Regions from separate parts of the Rhizobium sp. BK538 genome, predicted to be linked through region 1. Evidence: riboswitches for the same ligand, from Rfam matches in the RefSeq annotation. Region 1 holds a riboswitch; the other holds the start of a gene.

The links. A riboswitch is a leader RNA that binds a small molecule or an ion and turns the genes downstream of it on or off. The one in region 1 is predicted to bind S-adenosylmethionine.
Region 2: linked by a shared signal. The riboswitch ahead of metA (homoserine O-succinyltransferase) and the one ahead of FHX09_RS14760 (O-succinylhomoserine sulfhydrylase) in region 1 are both predicted to bind S-adenosylmethionine.

Annotation. Positions count from the first base shown of each region.
Region 1 covers NZ_JACIFT010000010.1:208,897-216,708, reverse strand. Annotated here, with positions in the region: gene FHX09_RS14785 (GcrA family cell cycle regulator) at 1-230, opposite strand, end outside; gene FHX09_RS14780 (aspartate aminotransferase family protein) at 659-1,855, shown strand; gene argF (ornithine carbamoyltransferase) at 1,898-2,815, shown strand; gene FHX09_RS14770 (Hsp33 family molecular chaperone) at 2,908-3,903, shown strand; gene apaG (Co2+/Mg2+ efflux protein ApaG) at 3,904-4,296, opposite strand; gene FHX09_RS14760 (O-succinylhomoserine sulfhydrylase) at 4,498-5,682, opposite strand; SAM riboswitch at 5,727-5,805, opposite strand; gene FHX09_RS14755 (2'-deoxycytidine 5'-triphosphate deaminase) at 5,878-6,972, shown strand; gene FHX09_RS14750 (cellulose synthase catalytic subunit) at 6,991-7,812, opposite strand, start outside.
Region 2 covers NZ_JACIFT010000007.1:196,450-204,261, forward strand. Annotated here, with positions in the region: gene FHX09_RS10925 (ABC-F family ATP-binding cassette domain-containing protein) at 1-374, shown strand, start outside; gene FHX09_RS10930 (DUF5666 domain-containing protein) at 517-1,134, shown strand; gene FHX09_RS10935 (ABC transporter ATP-binding protein/permease) at 1,139-2,965, opposite strand; SAM riboswitch at 3,117-3,194, shown strand; gene metA (homoserine O-succinyltransferase) at 3,230-4,153, shown strand; gene FHX09_RS10945 (aldose epimerase family protein) at 4,247-5,269, shown strand; gene FHX09_RS10950 (GntR family transcriptional regulator) at 5,383-6,156, shown strand; gene FHX09_RS10955 (SIS domain-containing protein) at 6,153-7,184, shown strand; gene nagA (N-acetylglucosamine-6-phosphate deacetylase) at 7,184-7,812, shown strand, end outside.

The DNA of each region.
Region 1 (7,812 bases):
ACGCGAGATGCATAGTTCGGAGCGCGCGGCGCGGATGTCGTGCGCTTGGGCGTTCTGACAGTGGTCGTCGAGCCTCCGGCCTTGGCGCGGCCGGGCAAACTCAAACGGTGGACTTTGCCAATGACGGCGTTACGGCTTACACCGCCAAGTTGCGCTGCGATCTGGCTGGCGCTCAGGCCCTCGGACCACAGCTTCTTCAGTTTTTCAACGCGCTCGTCTGTCCAGTTCATGCCCCTGTCTCCGCCTTATTAGCGTTGGTGCAGGCAGAATCCCTCACCATTGCCCCGGACGTATCCGAGGCAAGAAACGCTTGCTCGATTTTGGTGACTAGTTCCGCCGCATGCAGTCTAGTAATTGAGTTTTAACCTAGTGTGAGGCTGAGTCTGTGACAAGAGTCGGTTGAATCTCGGCGAATCGAATTTCAAGTTTTCCCCAACTTGCTGGGCGAGAGAGTCATTTCTGCAACATTAGTTGTTGATAGCTCCAGCGCCTCCGGATGGCGGCTTGACGCATGCAGGAAAACCTCAGTTTTGTTGACATTGCAGTGCGAAAAGTAAATAGTGCTGCTCGCCGCCGAAAGGCGGCATTTTTAATTTTCCGGACCCGCTTTCCTTAGCCGGAGTCCGGCCGCTTGTGGTCAATGACAGGAGATCGCGCCATGGCTGAAGCCGCGCTTTACGATACCTACTCTCGTGCCCCGCTGCGGTTCGAGCGAGGCGAGGGCGTATGGCTGATCACCGAAACGGGCGAGCGATATCTTGATTTCGGCGCAGGCGTTGCCGTCACCTCCGTCGGCCACGGCCATCCGCATGTGGTAGGCGCGCTGAAAGAGCAGGCCGACAAGGTCTGGCACCTGTCCAATATCTACGAAATCCCGGGTCAGGAAACGCTCGCGAAGCGGCTGACCGAGGCGACCTTCGCCGACAAGGTGTTCTTTACGAACTCCGGCGCAGAAGCCCTGGAATGCGCGATCAAGACCGCGCGCCGCTATCAGTTCTCAAAGGGCCATTGCGAGCGGTTTCATATCATCACCTTTGAAGGTGCCTTCCATGGTCGTACGCTGGCGACGATTGCTGCCGGTGGCCAAGAGAAGTACCTCGAAGGCTTCGGCCCGAAGGCGCCCGGCTTCGATCAGGTTCCGTTCGGCGATCTCGATGCCGTTCGCAGCGCCGTCACCAGCGAGACGGCCGGAATCCTCATCGAGCCTGTTCAGGGCGAGGGTGGCGTCCGTGCGGCGGCCAGCGAGTTCCTTAAGGCGCTTCGTGCGATCTGCGATGAGCACGGCTTGCTGCTGATCTTCGACGAAGTGCAGACCGGCATGGGTCGCACCGGCAGGCTCTTTGCACATGAATGGTCCGGCGCCACCCCCGACATCATGGCAGTCGCCAAGGGCATCGGCGGCGGCTTCCCGCTCGGCGCCTGCCTTGCCACGGCTGAGGCCGCTTCCGGTATGAAGGCTGGCACACATGGCTCCACCTATGGCGGCAATCCGCTTGCCATGGCTGTGGGCAGTGCCGTGCTCGACGTGATCCTCGCAGACGGCTTCCTGCAGCAAGTGCGCGACGTCTCGCTGGTTTTCCGTCAGGGCTTGGCCTCGCTCAAGGATCGCTATCCTGATATCATCGAGGACGTTCGCGGCGAGGGACTGCTGCTCGGCGTCAAGGCTGCCGTGCCGTCTTCCGAGCTGCTGCAGGCAATCCGTGACGCCCATCTGCTCGGTGTTCCCGCAGGCGACAACGTTATTCGTCTTCTGCCGCCTCTGGTCGTCACTGCTGACGAAGCCCGTGAGGGCCTTGCCCGCCTAGAACGCGCTGCCGAAAGCGTGCGCGCTTCGAAGGTCAAGAAGACGGCTTAATGGATAATGCCTGCCGGACGGCGGGCGTGATAGGTAAAGACAATGGCTTCCCCCAAACACTTCCTCGATCTCTCCGCTGTTGCGTCATCCGACCTGCGGCTCATCATGAATGACGCCATCTCCCGCAAGCAGGCCTTCAAGGCCGGGCAGGGTGACAAGCCGCTCGCCGGCAAAATGCTGGCGATGATCTTCGAGAAGCCCTCGACCCGTACCCGCGTGTCTTTCGATGTCGGCATGCGCCAGTTGGGCGGCGAGACGCTATTCCTGTCGGGCACCGAAATGCAGCTTGGCCGTGCCGAGACCATCGGCGACACGGCGAAGGTACTCTCACGCTACGTCGATGCGATCATGATCCGCACCACCGATCATGCCCGCATGCTGGAGCTGGCCGAGCATGCGACCGTTCCCGTCATCAACGCGCTGACCGACGACACGCACCCCTGCCAGATCATGGCTGACATCATGACCTTCGAGGAGCATCGCGGACCCATCAAAGGCAAGACGATTGCCTGGACCGGTGACGGCAACAACGTGCTGCATTCGCTGGTCGAAGGGGCTGCCCGTTTCGGCTATCGTATGAATATGGCGGTCCCCCTTGGTTCCGAGCCAAAGGATCACTATCTGAACTGGGCCCGCAATGAGGGCGCCGAAGTCATGCTCTGCCATGATGCCGACCGTGCGGTCGCTGGCGTCGATTGCGTGGTGACCGATACCTGGGTCTCCATGAATCAGGAACATCGGGCCCGGGGTCACAACGTCTTCCAGCCTTATCAGGTCAATTCGGCTTTGATGGCGCAGGCCGGCAAGGATGCATTGTTCATGCATTGCCTGCCTGCCCATCGAGGCGAGGAAGTCACGGACGAGGTGATCGACGGCCCGCAATCCGTGGTCTTCGATGAAGCGGAAAACCGTCTTCACGCGCAGAAGTCGATTCTTGCTTGGTGCCTGGGCGCGATCTGAACCATACTGGACGTCACGTTTGGCCGGAAGGCTCGTTGGCCGCGCGAGCGGATGGACACTCTCGTCTGCCGCTCTCAGACTAGGAGAAGACTATGGCAGACCCTGCAGCCGCCCTCGGCGAGTTCAATTTCGCCGGTGATGATCACGTCGTTCCGTTTCAGGTCGAAGGCCTGGATGTGCGTGGTCGCGCCGTCCAGCTCGGGCCGATGCTGGACGCGATCCTTGAGCGTCATCGTTATCCCGCGCCTGTCGCGAGGCTTCTTGCCGAAGTCGTCGTGCTGACGGTGCTGCTCGGCACGTCGCTGAAGTTTGACGGCAAGTTCACGGTGCAGACCAAAGGCGACGGCCCGGTGGACCTGCTCGTTTGCGATTTCTCGACGCCCGAGAACGTGCGTGCTTATGCACGCTTCGACCAGGGCCTCCTCGACAAGGCCATCGCCACCGGGCAGATCGAGCCTGAACAGCTGCTCGGCAAGGGCATGCTGGCGTTTACGATTGACCAGGGCAAATTCACCCAGCCCTATCAGGGCATCGTTGCGCTCGACGGGGCCACCCTCGAGGAGATTGCCGGCACTTATTTTCGCCAATCGGAGCAGATCCCGACGCGGGTGCGTCTTGCCGCTGCCGAGCTCTTCGACCGCGACGAAGCGGGCAAGCCGCGTCACCGCTGGCGGGCAGGGGGTCTCGTCGCCCAATTCCTGCCGGAAGCGCCGGAGCGCATGCGCCAGCCGGATCTTCACGGCGGCGACGGCGACACGGCCGGCGGTTCCCACAAGGAAGACGATGCCTGGATGGAAGCCCGCTCGCTCGTCGACACGATCGATGCCGACGAGTTGACGGATCCGCAGGTCGGCACCGAGAGGCTGCTCTACCGGCTGTTCCACGAGCGCGGCGTTCGCGTCTACGAACCGCGCGAGGTCTTCGATCGCTGCAGCTGTTCGCGCGAGAAGATCAAGGGCGTGCTGACGGGCTTCTCTGCCGAAGAAATCGATGCCAGCCAGGAAGACGGCGCGATTTCGGTCACCTGCGAGTTCTGCTCGACGACCTATCGCTTCGAAGTGGAAGAGGTGGCCCTGACTGCTGGGTGATCAGTTCAGGACTCTGAGCAGCCCTGGCGAATCCAGCGAGAAGGCGGGTATTGCGACATCGAAAAGCTCGCCTTCGTCGGTTTCCATCTGGTAGTGGCCGAACATCAGCCCTGATGGCGTATCCAGCGGGCAGCCCGAGGAATACTCATAGGTATCGCCCGGCGCAAGCCGCGGCTGTTCGCCGACAACGCCGGCGCCCGTCACCTCATCGACGATTCCGTTCTGGTCGGTGATGTTCCAGTAGCGGTTCACTAGCCGTACGGTCGTGTCGGAATTGTTGCTGATGACAATCTTGTAGCCCCAGACATAACGATCGTCCTCCGGATCGGATTGCTCCTCCAGATAAAAGGGTTCGACGACGACTTCAATGTCTCGTGTAAGGGCGCGGTACATGCCTACACCATAGTCAACATACGTTACCGGTATCTTATACGACGGCCGATCCGTCAATAAACCGATAGGCGATCACCTCCCTAATGCCTGCAATAGCAAGAGGTTTCGCGCGCTAAGCCCAATTTTAGCCCGTTTCGCGTGTGGCAGAAGCGCGTATGGTAGTCGGCCGGATCGGAGGGTGACCCGGCCGATATGGGCCGATCAGGCCTTCACTTTGGCGAGCGCCTGGGCGAAATCCTCGATCAGATCGTCCGTGTCCTCGATGCCGGCGGAGAGACGAACGGTGCCGCCGGAGATGCCGAGCTCAGCGCGTGCTTCGTCGGTCAGGTTCTTGTGCGTCGTCGTCGCCGGGTGCGTGATCAGGCTCTTGGCGTCGCCCAGATTGTTGGAGATCTTGACGATATCAAGCGCGTTCTGAAGCGCGAAGGCTGCTTCCTTGCCACCCTTCAGTTCGATGGCGACGAGCGTCGAGCCGCCCTTCATCTGCTTGGCGACTATGTCGGCCTGCGGATGGTCCTTACGGCCGGGATAGATGACCTTGGCGACCTTGGGCTGATTGGCCAGGAAGTCGGCGATCTTCGACGCATTTTCGGTCTGCTGCTTGACGCGTAGCGGCAAGGTCTCCAGCCCCTTCAGCAGCGTCCAGGCTGTGAACGGCGACATCGCCGGGCCGGTGTGACGGTAGTAGTCCTGTAGGTTCTCGTTGATCCATTCCCGGTCGGACAGGATCACGCCGCCGAGGCTGCGGCCTTGCCCGTCGATGTGCTTGGTGGCCGAATAGACGACGATATGGGCGCCGAGTTCAAGCGGCTTCTGGAAAATCGGGGTCGCAAAGACGTTGTCGACGACGACCTTGGCGCCGATCTGGTTGGCGAGCTTCGCGACGCCGGCGATATCGATCACCTCGAGCGTCGGGTTGGTCGGGCTCTCCAGGAAGAACACCTTGGTGTTCGGGCGGATCGCCTTTTCCCAGTTCTCCAGATAGCGGCCGTCGACCAGCGTACACTCGACACCGTATTTCGGCGCCAGCGTCTCGACGACCCAGCGGCACGAGCCGAAGAGCGCGCGGGCGGCAACGATGTGGTCGCCGGCCTTCACCTGGCAGAGGATTGCGGCGGTAACGGCTGCCATGCCGGATGCCGTAGCGCGGGCTTCTTCGGCGCCTTCGAGTGCGCACATGCGCTTTTCGAACATGTCGTTTGTCGGGCTGCCGTAACGGGCGTAGATATAGCCTTCTGTCTCGCCCTTGAAGCGTGCTTCTGCCGCTTCCGCGCTTTCATAGACGAAGCCCTGCGTGAGGTAGATTGCTTCGGAGGTCTCGCCATATTGCGAGCGCAGCGAACCGTCGTGGACGAGTTGGGTTGCCGGGCGCCAGGTCTTGCTCATGAATCACCACTTTCAAACAACAAAAAACCGGCCGCGAAAGCAGACCGGTTTTGCACCCGGTCCTTTTAGCCACTTGTTTAACGTGGCTGCAAGCCGACCGGCCAAATCACCACGGGATAAAGCTGCAATACTGCCGTTCTATGCTTGCGTCAATTCCTTGAGTTTGGTTTTGTTTGCGACAAATATGGATGGGGCATGATGGCTCGCGTAACAGGAATTTTGGCAGATCGCGCGATTGCCGCGCTTTTTGAGGCTGGGCGCCTCAGCTCCGAGCGTGATTTGGATCACGACCAGATCCAGCCGGCAAGCCTTGACCTCAGGCTCGGCGCCAAGGCTTTTCGCGTTCGCGCGAGCTTCATGCCAGGCCCATCCCATCTCGTGTCCGACAAGCTCGATCGTCTGAGCCTTCACGTCGTCGACCTCTCCGAAGGTGCCGTGCTGGAAACCGGCTGCGTCTATATCGTTCCCTTGATGGAGCGCCTCGACCTGCCGGCCGATATGTCGGCCTCGGCCAATCCGAAGAGCTCGACGGGACGACTGGATATCTTCACGCGCGTCATCACTGACTACGCCCAGGAGTTCGACAAGATCCCGACCGGCTATTCTGGACCCCTCTATCTCGAGATCAGCCCACGCACTTTCCCGATCGTCGTGCGTCGCGGCTCGCGCCTCTCGCAGATCCGATTCCGTGTCGGTCACTCCTTGCTTGGCGAGCCCGAATTGTTGGCGCTGCACGATGCTGAAACGCTGGTTGCCAGCAAGCAGCCGAATGTATCGGGTGGCGGGATTGCCTTGTCGATCGACCTTGCCGGCGACAAGGACGGCCTGATCGGCTACCGCGGCAAGCACCACACCGCCGTCGTCGATGTCGACAAGAAAGCACAACACGACATCTATGACTTCTGGGAGCCGCTCTATAGCCGTGGCCGCAACGAACTGATCCTGGATCCGGACGAGTTTTACATCCTGGTCTCCCGCGAAGCCATCCATGTGCCACCGCATTATGCGGCCGAGATGACTCCTTTCGATCCGCTGGTCGGCGAATTCCGCGTGCACTATGCGGGCTTCTTCGACCCCGGCTTCGGCCATGCACCTGCCGGCGGCCGCGGCAGCCGTGCCGTGCTCGAGGTCCGCAGCCACGAGGTCCCCTTCATCCTCGAGGACGGCCAGATCGTCGGCCGCCTGGTCTACGAACACATGCAGGAACACCCAGAAAGCCTCTACGGCTCCGGCCTCGGCTCCAATTATCAAGCCCAGGGCCTGAAGCTCTCGAAGCACTTCCGCATCTGAGCGTCCTGGCGTTCGCTATTATTCGGCCAGGGGTGGGGCAACGTTCCTGTTGCCGATTTGCAAGAGCGGTGTCCGACGTGTGATGAAGGGAGGCGGCCTGTAGGATCGTCTTGAGCCCTGCTGAGTTCGGGCCGTGACCGTGTGCTGTTCCAGATCGCCGACAAGGACCGATGGGCGCGCGAACATACGCTTCCAGAGTCCTCTTCCGGCCGCGAGCGGATACGCACGCCTTGGCATGACTTCCGGCATTTCACTGAAGATCCGCTGTACCATCTTCTGGCGAACCTCCTCCGGCGTTTTCTTGATTTCCCAGGCATCCCGCCGGTCCCTGATACCGACGATGGACACTGACACGCCTGATCGAGCCCTGTCCATCGCGGTCACCTGGCCGGCAACATCGAAGTCTGCGAACGGCGTAAAGATCAAAATATCGCCCAATCGCATTTCGGCGAAGGCGGCCTCATCCTGCATGGTTATCCTTGCCTTGTGGATCGATATTGTATCGAGGGTGCAAGCCGAGGATCTGCCGCGACTGGCAGCATGCCCTTGGCGATCCAGGGGAAACTGGATGTCGTCCAGCGCTTCTCTCGGAAGTTCGATGCAGACGAGCAGTGATACGAAAGCGTAAACCATCACGACCATGCCCCATGCCACGCTGAAGCCGTCGAGGTCATTATAGGTTCCAAGCAACGGTCCATTCAGCATCCCAACAAAGGTCAGGACGATGACGCAAAGGAATGTCCCGGCAATCGGGTAAATGATTTCGACGCGCCCGCGGTCCTCACCCTTGGCCGTCACTTTGAAGGGGCGACCGAATGGATGGAGAAGCGCATGGAAGAG
Region 2 (7,812 bases), on a different contig from region 1:
TCGAATATGCGGGCGGCTATTCGGATATGCTTGCGCAGCGAAAGGGCGCCGTCGAGGAGCGGAGGAAGGCCGAAAAGGCGGCGGAACGATCGAAGCAGCAGGAAGCAGCAGATTCCGCCGAGACGGCGAAAGGAAAGGGCAAGCTTTCCTACAAGCAGAAGTTCGCGCTCGAACATCTCCCGAAGGAAATGGCCAAGGCCGAAACCGAGATCGCCAAACGCGAGGAGCGGATGGCGGACCCCGGCTTGTTCACCAAGGACCCCACCACATTCAACCGTCTGGCGGCCGAGATGGAGAAGCTCCGGGACAGTCTGACGAAAATGGAAGAGGAATGGCTGGAGCTTGAGATGCTGCGGGAGGAATTGGAGGGCTGAGGCACCCCTCGCGCCCGCTCAATCCGACCTGTCTCTGCCGCGCGAACTGGCTTTCACGTTTCATTGATTCGTCAGCGTTCGACCGGCAGGACTAAGCTGCGCCCCGTATCCGCAGCTTGCACGACGGCAAGGAAAGCAGACTATGCCACACAATCTTAAAGCATCTACCGCGCTCGTCTGGGCCGCGGGTTTCCTCGTTATTGCGTCGCACGGCGCGCTTGCCCAGGAAGCGCAGCGCGTGCGTGGCGCGATTGAAAGCCTGAGTGGCAACACGTTGGTGGTCAAAACACGCGAAGGCGCCGAGCAAACGGTGACACTGAAGCCAGACTGGAAGGTTCGCGGCATCAAGAAAGCCTCCGTCGAAGACATCAAGCCGGGCGATTTCGTTGGCGTTGCATCGCTGCCGAAAGCTGATGGCGGCGACGGCGCTCTTGAAGTGCTGATCTTTCCGGCCGCCATGAAGGGAACCGGAGAAGGCAGTCGCCCTTGGGACCTGAAGCCAAACAGCACGATGACCAACGCGACCGTCGCCAAGGCCGTGAAGGCGGTCGATGGCCACACGATCACGCTCACCTATCAGGGCAAGGAAAAGACGATATCCATCGCCGACGATACACCGATCGTCACCTTCGCCCCTGCCGGAAAGTCAGACCTTGTTGCAGGAGCGCACGTGATCGTGATGGGTGAAAGAGCACCTGATGGCACAGTGTCCGCCACAAACGTCACGGTCGGCACGAACGGGGTCGTCCCGCCGATGTAGGCGATCAGAGTGCTGGTGCGGGCGCGTTCGGCGCTTTTGCCACTACCTTCACTTCAGGCTTCGCATGCAGGGCTTCGAGATGCAGTATGCGCGGCTTGAAGGTCTCAACATAAACGTCTGACCGACCGATGTAGATCATCGCCGCGTCCGGCATGGAGGTAAGTACCTCCATCATCGTGGACTGCCATTCCGGCTCCATGCCTTCCAATACTTCGTCAAACACGATCCACTTCGGTCGTACAAGAAGCAGGCGAGCAAAACCGATCGCGCGCTGCTCGTCGGAATCAAGCAGCTTGTCCCACCGCGCCCGGGTATCAAGGCGGGAAACCAGATTGTGGAGTCCTGCCTTTTCCAGTGCCGCCACGACATCGCGGTTCTGATAGGTGTCCGCAGGCTCGGGAAACGCCAGCGCTTCACGAAGTGAACCACCCGGGATGTAAGCCGATTGCGGGACGAAAAGCATGTCGTCCGTGGGCGGCAAGCCGATCTTGCCGCCACCACACGGCCAAAGTTCGGAGAGTGCAAGGAAAAGCAGCTTACGGTTCACGTTGTGATCGCCGTTGATCATGACCTTTTCACCGGCCTTAATCGTCACCGCACTCTCGTGCACGCGGAAGCCGCCGCACTGGTCGATCTCTTCGCCAATCTTGGAAGCGATCCGCACGTGCTCCAGCGTTAGTGTTCCGGGCGGGCTGCGCTCGTAGCTGATCGTGCCCCTGAGATTGATCTCGTCGCTCATAGTGGTGAGCGCCTGCCGAAAATCGGTGACACGCATCAGCGTGGCGCGCCATTCGGCAATGGGACCGAAGTTCGCGACATACCAGCGAAGGGCCGTGTTGACCTGGTTGAAAGCACCGACCGATACCATCAGTTCGCCAAACGTCAGGCCGCCGGAGAAGTATGCCGGTGCAGCGACGATGATCGGGATGACCACAACGAGCCAGCCATAGCCGGCTGACACCCAGGTGAGGTTGACGTTGGCCATCGCCACCCGCTTGATGACGGCGAGCACCGCACTGATGTCGGTATTGATACGCTGCTGCTCATTCTCCTCGCCGCGTGCCACCGTGATCGCCGGCATGTTCTCGTTGGCATGCATCAGCGCAAAGCGAAGCTCCGCCTCCTTCGAGAAGCGATCCGCGTTGAGCTTCACAAGCTTGCGGCCCACCAGCTGGCTGAGAATGGATGCGGATGCCGCATAGAAGATTGCGGCCCAGACCATATAGCCTGGAATGGAAAAAGCGTGGGTGCCGAAGCGGAAGACAAAACCGCTGGACAAATCCCATAGCACGCCGATGAAACTGATGAGCAGGATCGTCGCCTGCACCAACCCGATCATCAGGCTCGTCGTGCTTTCCGCTAGGTTGCGGGCATCTTCGTGCAAACGCTGGTCGGGATTAACGCCGATGAGGCCGCTAGCCGAAAGCCGAAGCGCACGCTTGCGCTGGAGCCACTGGTTGACGAGATCGCGTGTCAGACCTTCGCGCATGTAGAGCGCGGTCATCTGGTTTAGCCACGCCTGCACGACGTTGAGCAGCAGCAGCATGCCTGCGATCAGCGCAAAGATCTTCAGCTGATGGAAGAAACCAGGCAGATCGCGCCGCGCGATGCTGTCATAAAAGGGCGCGTTCCACTGGTTGAGGATGACGGTCGCATAAGCAGTTGCGAGAATGATGGCAATCAGCGCAGTCGCGATCACCAGGACCCTTCCGCGCACGGAGGAATGCCAGAAGGCCGAGAACATGACCCTCAAGCGATAGCCCAGGCTCAGGTCGTATCCTACTCTGTCCCGCCCTTGAATGCTTGGCCTGCCTTCGAGGTCATCTGCCATTACGCGTCCCTAGCCATCATTCTACTTCAATAAACATGGTGATTCGCTGTGTCTACCAACAGATTCTAGCAGTCATTAACGCGGCAGTGACTTCATATCGATCCCACCCCTTCGTTTGAGCAATTGATTCGCGGCGCGAGTGACGCTATTTAAGACGCTCCGTGGTGATTTGGCCGGCCGGCTTGCAGCCACGTTAAAGAAGTTGCTAAAGGGCCGCGTGCGGACCGATAGCGATATATTCGTTGTTTTGATCGAGTGACCGCAATGCCCATCAAGATCCCCGATACCTTGCCTGCGTTTGAAACCCTGGTTCAGGAAGGCGTGCGCGTGATGACCGAGACGGTGGCTATCCGTCAGGACATCCGGCCGCTGCAGATAGGGCTTCTCAACCTCATGCCGAACAAGATCAAGACGGAATTGCAGATGGCCCGCTTGGTCGGCGCCTCTCCGTTGCAGGTCGAGCTTTCGCTCATCCGCGTGGGCAACCACAAAGCAAAGAACACCTCGGAAGACCATCTTCTCGCCTTCTACCAGACGTGGGAGGAAGTGAAGCACCGCAAATTCGATGGCTTCATCACTACCGGCGCGCCGATCGAGACGCTACCCTACGAGGACGTGAACTATTGGGGCGAAATGCAGCAGATTTTCGACTGGACGGAAACCAACGTCCATTCGTCGATGAACGTCTGCTGGGGCGCGATGGCCGCGATCTACCATTTCCACGGCGTTCCCAAGTATGAACTCAAGGAGAAGGCCTTCGGCGTCTACCGACACCGGAACCTGAAACCGTCGTCTGTCTACCTGAACGGTTTCTCGGACAACTTCGAGGTTCCTGTTTCGCGCTGGACAGAGGTCCGCCGCGACGACATCGAGAAGTCGGAAAGCCTGGAGATTCTGATGGAGTCCAGCGAAATGGGTGTCTGCCTCGTGCATGAACGGAAGGGCAAGCGGCTCTATATGTTCAATCACGTGGAATATGATTCAACGTCGCTTTCCGACGAATATTTCCGCGACGTGAATGCCGGCGTGCCGATCAAGATGCCGCACAACTACTTCCCGCACAACGATCCGTCGCTGACGCCGCAAAACCGCTGGCGCAGCCACGCGCACCTGTTGTTCGGCAACTGGATCAACGAGATCTACCAGACCACACCCTACGATCTCAACGATATCGGCAAGTGTGGCTGACAGCGTTTCTTTTTTTCGGCACACCCGTTGCGGTTTGCGGCAAATGGGGGCAGGTTCGCCGCCTCAATCGAAGATATATCAGGACGGTCAGTCATGACGGAAATGTTGAAGCGAGAAGTTTTCGGGCAGACCAAGTCGGGCGAAACTGTCTATCGCGTCGAGATCAAGGGCGGCGGGCTGACGGCCAAGATCATCAGCTGGGGTGCGGTCATACAGGATCTCCGTCTCGACGGCCATGATGCACCGCTCCTGCTTGGCTTTGACGATTTCGACAGCTATCCGGCGCATTCCTCCTACTTTGGCGCAACTCCCGGGCGCTGCGCCAACCGCATCGGCGATGGCAAATTCACGCTGGATGGCAAGAGCTATCAGCTTGATCTCAATGAGAACGGCGTGACTCACCTTCATGGAGGAAGCGACAACATCGCCAAGCAGAACTGGACGATCGTCGAGCACGATGTCGACCGTGTCGTGCTGAAGATCGTCGATCCGGATGGCCGCGCCGGTTATCCCGGCAACTGCACCATCCAGGCAACCTACTGGGTGCATGGAGACGGCGAACTCTCCGTGACCTACGAGTCGACCAGTGATCAACCGACGATCGCCAACGTTTGCCAGCACGCCTATTTCAACCTCGATGGCCGCGATGACGCGCTTGGCCACGACATCATGATCGCAGCCGACAGCTACCTCGTCACGAATGAACGGCAGATCCCGACCGGCGAGGCTCGACCCGTTGCCGGAACGGCCTTCGACTTCCGTCAGATGTCACCGATGAAGCGGTTCGAGGGTAGCGAACAGGCCCTCTACGATCACAATTTCTGCCTTTCCAACGAACGCACAGCAAAGCGCTCCGTCGCGCTTGCCCGAAGCCTGAATTCGGGCGTTTCGCTGGAAGTGCGCACGACCGAGCCTGGCGTGCAGTTCTATGCGGGCTTCAAGCTCAATGTGCCTGTCCCTGGCCTCGACGGGCGCAAGTACGGCCCGTTCGCCGGCTTCTGCCTGGAAACGCAAATCTGGCCGGATGCAATCAACCACGAGGGCTTTCCCGACGCGATCCTCCGCCCGGGCGAGGTACTGCGTCAGGAAACGGACTACATCTTCTCGAAGAGCTGACGCAAACAGATCGCCCCAACCGACAAACCCTCGCAGGCTACCTGCGAGGGTTTTTTTGTTCCGAAGTCATTTTCGACTTGCGATTGGTTCTAGATAGGTTCTATCTTCAGGGCATGGATAGAACCAGTCTGATCGCCGAACTGAACAGTCGAGGCCTGCGCGACGAGGCGCTCACAGGGCCGCTTTACAAGCGGTTGGCGCAGGCTCTGACGGGCCTGATCCAGGAGGGCCTGCTGAGACCTGGAACCGCGCTTCCCGGCGAGCGGGATCTTGCCGAGGCATTGAAGGTCGGACGCGTGACGGTCCGCACAGCTTATCGCGACCTGATGAACGCAGGCACACTTGAATCCCGGCATGGAAGCGGCACCTTCGTTTCCAGCAAGGTCGAACGCATGGAACAGTCGCTATGGCGGCTTTCTTCCTTCTCCGCCGACATGCGCTCACGCGGTCGCGCGCCTGCGGCTCGGATCTTGTCTCGAACCGTCAATACGCCATCTCCTGATGAAGCCTTTTTGCTTGGCCTCGGGCTTGATGAACCTGTGCTGCGCCTGGATCGTCTGCGTCTTGCCGACGGTCTGCCGCTTGCGATCGAACGTGCTGTCGTGCCGATTAAGTTCCTTGGAGAAAATGCCGGCGGAGAAGGATCTCTGTACGAGGCGCTCGCGGCGCGCGGCCACCGTCCCGTTCGAGCCCTCCAAAGGCTCACGGCTGTGACGCTCGATCCGTCGTCAGCGGCGGCGCTAGACGTGAAGGCGGGTGCGCCCGCCCTGCTGATCGAACGCGTCTCGCGCCTGGAGGACCAACGCGTCGTCGAATACACCCGTTCCCACTATCGTGGCGATGCATATGATTTTGTTGCAGAATTAAGAATCGGAGAAGACCTATGAGTGAAAGCCATTCGCTGATGTTGCAGGAAGCCGGCCAGTCGCCGGAGGTCGTCGCAACACTGCTTCAGAAAGAAAAGCCGGCCTTCGACGAAATTGCGAAGCTGTTTGCATCAGGCGCACCGACCATGGTGACGACGGCAGCGCGCGGGTCTTCCGACCATGCCGCGACCTTCTTCAAATACCTCTTCGAGATCACCTGTGGCGTGCCGGTTGCGTCGGTTGGCCCATCGATCGCGTCGGTCTATGGCGCGTCTCTACATCTGAAGGGCGGCATCCACTTCACGGTGTCGCAATCCGGCGCAAGCCCCGACATCATTGCCTTGCAGGATGCCGCAAAGCACGGTGGTGCGACGACGATTGCGGTCGTCAACGTCACCGATAGCCCGCTCGCCAAGCAGGCTGACATCGTTCTCGGCCTCAATGCAGGCCCGGAGAAGAGCGTAGCGGCGACCAAGTCCTTCATCGCCTCAGTCGCCGCGCTTTGCGGTGTCACGGCTGCCATCAGCGGCAAGCGCGATCTCCATACATCCTTGGAAAAGCTACCGGAAGCCCTCCAGGCGACCAGTGGGATTGATACGAAGGCAGCGGAGGATGTACTTTTCGAGGCCAGCTCGCTCTATACGGCCGGTCGCGGCCCCGCTTTCGCCATTGCGCTCGAGGCAGCTTTGAAAGCCAAGGAGACGGCCGGACTGCATGCAGAAGCCTTTTCGCTTGCCGAGCTGATGCATGGCCCGATGCGTCTTGTTCAGCCAGGCTTCCCGATCGTCGCCTTTACGCCTGATGATCCAGCATTCAGCAACAACGTCCAGGCGCTTGAGCGGCTGCGGAAGCTCGGCGCGACCACCGTGCCGTTCTCGGCCCAGCCGGTCTCTGGCATCAATCTGCAGGTGCCGACGACGGGCAGCGGCCTGCTCGACCCGCTCGTTTCCCTGCTCGTCTACTACCGCCTAATAGAGTCCGTTACGCGCCGCAAGGGCTTCGACCCTGACAAGCCAGCCAACCTGCTCAAGGTCACGGAGACGATGTGATGGTTCGCAAAATCTTCTCCGGCGCGCGGATCTTCGACGGTCAGCGCTTCCACGACGACAAGGCGCTCATAGTCTCGGACGGGCGTGTCGAGAGCATTGCGTCGACAAGCGAACTGCCAGAGGGCGAGCATACGCGCTTGGAAGGTGGCGTGCTTTCGGCAGGCTTCATCGATGCGCAGGTGAATGGCGGTGGCGGCCGAATGCTCAACGACGAGCCATCGGCAGCCTCCATGTACATGATTGCCGATGGTCATCGACCCTATGGCACGACTGCATTGCTGCCGACGCTGATCACCGATACGGCGGACGCGACCGCCGCGGCGATCGAGGCGGCCAAGGAGACCGTCAAGACGAACCGCGGCGTAGCTGGCCTCCATCTCGAAGGTCCGCATCTGGCGCCGGCCCGCAAGGGAGCCCACCTTGCTGAACTCATGCGGCCAGTCGAGGATAAGGACGTTAAAGCGTTCATTGCGGCCAAGGAAGCGATCGGCACACTGCTGGTAACGATGGCGGCCGAACAGGTCACCGCAAAACAGGTACGCGAACTCAGTGAAGCCGGTGTCACCGTTAGCATAGGCCATTCCGATTGCACCAGCGAGGCCGCGGAGGTACGCTTCGACGCTGGCGC